2 regions of the Alkalibacterium sp. m-11 genome follow, and region 1 is predicted to be linked to the other one. Evidence: predicted binding sites of a transcription regulator. Region 1 holds the regulator's gene; the other holds the start of a gene.
The links. Region 1 encodes HrcA, which represses chaperone genes, less so after heat shock. Its sites were predicted from a motif close to TTAGCACTCNNNNNNNNNGAGTGCTAA; they were not measured.

Region 1 (3,427 bases):
TTATACCTACGGAAAAACCCACTTAGCCAATATGGATACCTTGCATGAGTATGCAGATGGGCGCTTTGATATTATTAAGGTGGAGAAAATGCAGGACGAACGAGATAAGATCAGCTCCACCCGTATCAGACGTTATATCGGTGAAGGTCAGATCGAACGGGCGAACAAACTACTGGGATACATCTATGAAACCAGCGGCTTCGTGATTCACGGGGATGCAAGGGGAAGAGAACTGGACTATCCTACGGCCAATATCTATCCACACCCGTACGTCATGGTACCTAAACGTGGCGTCTATGCTGTCAGGATGCGAGTCAATGGAAAATGGCATGATGGTATGGCCTCAATAGGCTACAACCCGACATTCGGTCATCGGCCGAACTATTCGATCGAAGTCCATCTCTTTGATTACAGCGAAGAGATATATGGCGAAGATGTTTCAGTCAAATGGGTCTCATATCTGAGAGACGAGATCAAGTTCGACTCTGTCGATGCTTTAATCGAAAGACTGGATCAGGATGAGATAGAAGCGAGAGAGAGTTTGGCAAAGGTCAAAATAAATCAGATTTAATTGTTGACAGACAAGAGTCTATTTGATAAATTATAGATGTATTAGCACTCGGTTTGTTCGAGTGCTAATTTAATGAATGAATTGAAGCGGTGTGAGTGTTCAGCTAGTAAACCATTACGTTTGAAGTCTGTCTTCGTGCCAAGGAGTGATGCACATGTTGACAAAGAGGCAAATAAATATACTTGATGCTCTCATCAGACTCTATACGTCTACAGGGCATCCAATCGGGTCGAAAACAATCATGACTGAAACGGCTATCGATGCCAGTTCCGCAACAATCAGAAATGAACTGAGCTTTCTTGAAAAACTTGGATTCATCCAGAAAACTCATTCGTCTTCAGGACGTGTTCCGTCGATGAAGGGGTACCGGTATTACATCGATCATCTCGTGAAACCTCAGGAAGTAGCTGAGGACAAGCTGCAGATCATTAATGAAGTCCTTGGTAATCATGTCAAGCAGATGGATGATATCATGAATCAGTCAGCCAAGCTGCTGTCCGACTTGACCAGTTATACTGCGATCGTTCTTGGGCCGAAAGCCGAGTCCAGTCGCCTGACCGGATTCAGACTGGTTGCCTTGAATGATAATCTGATTATGGCAATTGTTCAAACAGATGGCGGACTGATAGAGAATAAAGTCTTCAGACTGCCGAAACCGATCGATGAGTCTGATATGGTCAAAGTGGCCAATATATTCAATCAGCATCTGGTCGGCCTGCCTTTAATGGAGGTCGCTAGAAAACTGGAACAGGACATTCCGTTCTTAATCAGAAAGTATGCGTCCAATGCGATGGATATGTATCTGTCGCTTGAATCGGCGTTCAATGCTTCTGCTGAAGACCGTTATCATATTTCCGGCAAGATGAATCTGCTGGATTTCACTGAAGACATGGACAAACAGCAGCTGAAGTCCTTATATTCTTTACTGGACAATAAAGGAAACCTCAATGTGCTGATCGATCCAATTCATGAAGATTTCGTCGTGAAGATAGGTGACGAATTCGACAACGAACTGTTTACAAACTTCAGTCTGGTGACCGCAGCATATCAGGTCAGCGGCCATGGCCGAGGGATCCTTGCCGTGTTAGGTCCGACCAGCATGTCCTACGATGAAACATTCGGCGTGCTGGATGTATTCAGAAAACAGCTGACATACACACTACTAAATTACTACCTGGAATAATAAGGAAAAGAGGAATGTCACGTGGATGAAAAAGATGAAAAAGAGTTGAATGAAGACGTATTGTCAAAACAGGAAGAAACAGCTGACGAAGACATTCAGCTTGAAAACGATGAGAAGTCCACAGAAGAAGAGAGCAGCGGGTCTTCTGAACTGGAAGAAAAGCAGAAAGAACTGGACGACCTGACAGACAGATATTATCGTCTTCAGGCAGAACTGGCAAACATCCGTAGACGTAATCAGCGGGACCGCGAAGAACTTCTTCGCTACAGCTCACAGTCTCTGGCGAAAGAACTACTTCCTGCACTGGACAATATCGAACGTGCTTTAAGTATCGAAGTCGATACTGAAGCAGGAGAAAACCTGAAAAAAGGTATTGAGATGGTCTACAATAGCCTGCAGCAGGCCTTAGAAAAAGAAGGGATTGAAGTAATCGATCCTGTTGGAGAACCGTTTGATCCCAACTATCACGAAGCGTATACGCAAGTACCTGCGAATGAGGATCAGGACAGCAATGAAGTGGCTCAAGTTTTTGAAAAAGGCTATAAACTGCACGATCGTGTGTTACGAGCAGCCAAAGTATCAGTTACATTATAAAAAATTCTATAGAAAGCAAAGGGTGATTTGAAAATGGGTAAAGTAATCGGAATCGACTTAGGAACAACGAACTCAGCAGTCGCAGTTCTTGAAGGCGGCGAAGCTAAAATTATTCCTAATAAAGAAGGAAACCGTACAACACCATCTGTTGTAGCATTTAAAAATGGAGAAATACAAGTAGGGGAAGTGGCTAAGCGTCAGGCTATCACAAACCCGAACACTGTCATCTCTATCAAACGTCACATGGGTGAAGATTTTAAAGTTGAAGCTGAAGGCAAGACGTATACTCCTCAGCAGGTGTCAGCATTCATTCTTCAGCACTTGAAAGATTATGCAGAAGATTACCTTGGTGAAGAAGTCACAAACGCAGTCATCACTGTACCTGCATATTTCAATGACTCACAGCGTCAGGCTACAAAAGATGCTGGTAAAATAGCAGGTTTAGAGGTTGACCGTATCGTAAACGAACCGACCGCTGCTTCACTAGCTTACGGTCTGGATAAAGTAGACAAAGATGAAAAAATTCTGGTATTTGACTTAGGTGGCGGAACATTCGACGTATCTATTCTTGAACTGGGAGACGGCGTATTCGAAGTTTTGGCAACCGCCGGAGATAACCACCTAGGTGGAGATGACTTTGATGAAAAAATCATCGACTACCTAGTTGCTGAATTCAAGAAAGAAAACGGCGTTGACTTAAGTAAAGATAAAATGGCTCTTCAGCGTCTGAAAGATGCAGCTGAAAAAGCTAAAAAAGACTTGTCTGGTGTATCTTCTACACAAATCAGCTTGCCGTTCATCAGTGCAGGAGAATCAGGTCCATTGCACCTTGAAATGACTCTGACACGTGCCAAGTTCGACGAAATCACTGATGACCTGGTTACACGTACGAAGAATCCTGTCCGTCAGGCACTTAAAGATGCAGGACTATCCAAATCTGACATAGACGAAGTCATCCTTGTTGGAGGATCAACACGTATTCCAGCTGTTATTGAAGCTGTTAAAGCTGAAACAGGAAAAGAGCCTAACCGTTCTGTAAACCCTGATGAAGTTGTTGCTATGGGGGCAGCTGTCCAAGG
Region 2 (3,427 bases), on a different contig from region 1:
CGAGCAGATCTAGTAGAAGCAGGTCGAGATATGTTAGGTGAAATAATAAAAGAAAAAACAGGGGAAGAAGTAATAACATTTCATACGGACATCAGTACAAAAACCGGTGAACGGGTTATGATCTTTAAATTATCTGGCGATTTAGAGAAAAAACTAATGTCTTAGAAAAAATAATAGTAGGGAGATCTACAAAGGCCCATTTTGGATGAAATAGTGGGTAAGTTGAGGATAAACCGACTTTTTTCTAGCGTAAGGCAGTTATACCACTATAAATGTGGATACTGTACCTTGCTAGAAAAAGTCGGTTTTTTGCTTAGGTACTCTATACAACAAACACCACTAAGAGTATGACACAATATCTCAAATACTTTTACAAAAGCCAGGGTATAAGCACTTAATATAATGAAAGGAGGTGTACTACTGTCCCTATAATTTACAATTATATTGTAATGAAAATTATGAACATAAAGGTAAGTTGATAGACAAATGAAAGGTGGAATACACCAGTCAAATGTGGGTCAGCATCCATGGCTACTACCTCAAAATTAGTAATATGATGTTGACCTTATTTTTGCGCATGTAATTAATTATAATTTATTAATGAAAAAATAAGTTTTAAAAATAATGGTGAGGTGTTAAGTAAGATGATTTCTTTAGAATTTGCATTTAGCAACATGTTATCTCCAGCAATATTATTTTTTATATTAGGAGTTATAGCGGTATCAGTTAAATCTGATCTTGAAATACCTGATTCAATTGGATCAGCAATAACATTATATATTTTAATATCCATAGGATTACAGAGTGGAGTAGCAGTGAGTAAAACAGGGATACTAGGAGTAGTAATACCTGCTTTATCCGCAATAATTATGGGTATTTTAATTACAACTGTAGTATACTATATAATGTCAAAAATAGGATTTGATCCAGAAAATGCAGGATCCATAGCAGGACATTATGGAGCATGTAATAGTGTAACCATTATAACAGTTTTGGTTTTTTTAGAGCAAATGGGAGCTAGCTATGAGGAATTTGTGCCTGCCTTGTACCCTTTTATGGATACAGCAGCTTTACTTACCGGTATTGTTCTAGGTCGTGTTGGTTTAAAGAAAAGATCTGTTGAAGTAGAAAAAGGTGAATATAATATAAGAGATATATTGCGTACATCTTTAACAGCTAAATCAACATTATTAATTTTTGGTGGCTTTCTAATTGGATTAATATCAGGTGTTGAAGGAACGAAAAGTCTCATGCCTTTCTATGATAATATTTTTGAGGGAATTTTCACAATTTTTATGCTTGATATAGGAATACTTTCCGGTTCAAGAATCTTTGAACTAAAAAGTGTTAAGCCAGTTACATTGGTGTTAGCAATTATTCTCCCGCCATTACAGGCTTTTATGGCAATAATATTAGCTACTTTTATTGGCTTAAGTCCAGGAGGAGCAACTGTGTTTGCAGCATTGGCTGGTGGAGCATCCTTTATATCTGCACCGGCAGTAATGAGAAGTACCTTTCCGGATGCCAACCCCTCTTTGGCTATTGGAATGAGTCTAGGGATTATTTTTCCCTTTAATATTTTAATAGGAATCCCCCTTTACTATCAAATAGCAAATATAATTTCAAATTTATAGATGGAGGTGTACCAACATGTTGAAAAGTGCTGAGAAAATTATTATAATAACTGAAAGAATAATCTGTTCTCGTATAATAGAATATTTAGAGTCTTTAGGTATTAAAGCTTATACCATTTATCAGAATGTTTCTGGACAAGGTGAAAGAGGTATGAGATCAATATCTGGAGGACTTAGTAGATTTGGTGAAAATATAAGAATAGAAATTATAATAGAGAATGAAGAAGAGGCTATAGCTGTAGCTGAAAAGATATACAATAAATATTTGTCTTCAAAATATGCGGGGATAGTCTATATAGAAGATATTCGAGTAATTAAGTAATGGGTAAGAAAGCCATTATATGTATGAGAGAAGTTCAACTACCGGAGATATAGAGCGTATGGGAAATCAATTTGAAGCTGCAAGACATAAGGCAATTGGAGCTATGGATTTATGTGGTAAAACCTTAGCCTTTGCCAGTGAAGGTTCCTTTGGTCTCCATCCTTTTATGCCTTTCGTTCCATTTAATCGGGAAATAGTACTATTAGTTGATAAAGAGAATGATCTAGAAATCAGTGGTATGGCAACTACAGCATAAAAAAAAATAAGTAAAAAAACAAAAAAACTATTGACAGATTTTGAAAAGTGGTGTATATCTAAATTAGAGTTAGCACTCAACGACAGAGAGTGCTAATGATGAGAATAAAAACAAGTAAAGGAGTGGTTATTATGGCAGGATTAATTCCATTCAACAGAAAACGAAATGATGTAATGAATACTGGTTTTGAAGATTTTTCCAACATGATTGATGACTTTTTTACAGGTAGCTGGCCATTGCAAAGAAGTTTAGCGGCAGATACATTTAAGATTGACATTCAGGATAATGATACAGAGTACACAATTGAAGCAGAACTTCCAGGAGTAAAGAAAGAAGATGTAGAGATTACGCTTAACGAAGGAAGACTTAACATTTCAGTGAAAAAAGAAGAAGTTTCTGAAGATAAAAACAAAAAATATATTCATCGTGAAAGAAAATATGCTCAGATGTCACGAAGCATATTCCTTGCAGATGCCAATGAAGAAAGTGTTCAGGCAAAACTAGAAGAAGGTGTGTTGACAATTAAGGTACCTAAAAAGGAACAGGTCGACACCTCTAAACGCATCATGATCGAGTAATGAAAGACAGTACATTAGCACACTGGCACAACAACATGCCGGTGTGCTAATGCTTTTTAATTGAGAAACAGTAGCGTAAGTTCATTGGTATAAACATCTGAATTAATATAGAATAAAATATAGGTGGAAATCAATGGTATTAAAGATGTAAGTGGTTACTTATTGATACATACATAGATATTGCCTCAGGGAAAGCGAAGTCTAACCGCAAAACATTTCATCGTCTAATTAAAGATTGTGAAGCAAAAAATATAGAAATTGTGATAACAAAAAACATTAGCAGGTTTGGCCGAGATAGCGTTGAAGTGCTTGAAGGGTTGAATAAGCTAAGAGTGCTTGGAGTTCGTGTCATATTTGAACTAGAAGGACTCGATAGAGCTGATACAGATAGTGCCTTGATGATTTCAATTATCGAATCGATTGCACAAGCCGAAAACGAATCTCGTAGTGAAAATATTAAATGGGATTATAGACGTCTTGCGGCACAAGGCACATCAAAATTATATAACCGAAAATGTTACGATTATGAAAATGATACAGATGGAGTACTGATCATTAAGGAAGATGTAGCTAAAAATGTCCGAATAATTTTTGAACTGTATTTGCGCGGGTTTAGTATTATTGGTATAAAGCGAGA

Region 2: a site for HrcA is predicted at 2,282-2,308, ahead of ACYQ2O_RS09875 (Hsp20/alpha crystallin family protein). Genes of this name have one in related genera too.

The regions. Positions count from the first base shown of each region.
Region 1 is NZ_BAAGIR010000008.1:19,069-22,495, reverse strand. It holds gene ACYQ2O_RS01850 (bifunctional riboflavin kinase/FAD synthetase) at 1-571, shown strand, start outside; gene hrcA (heat-inducible transcriptional repressor HrcA) at 726-1,754, shown strand; gene grpE (nucleotide exchange factor GrpE) at 1,776-2,348, shown strand; gene dnaK (molecular chaperone DnaK) at 2,382-3,427, shown strand, end outside.
Region 2 is NZ_BAAGIR010000116.1:2,299-5,725, reverse strand. It holds gene ACYQ2O_RS09895 (Na-translocating system protein MpsC family protein) at 1-165, shown strand, start outside; gene ACYQ2O_RS09890 (sodium-dependent bicarbonate transport family permease) at 645-1,634, shown strand; gene ACYQ2O_RS09885 (P-II family nitrogen regulator) at 1,651-1,956, shown strand; gene ACYQ2O_RS09880 (DUF6671 family protein) at 2,015-2,212, shown strand; gene ACYQ2O_RS09875 (Hsp20/alpha crystallin family protein) at 2,344-2,790, shown strand; gene ACYQ2O_RS09870 (recombinase family protein) at 2,952-3,427, shown strand, end outside.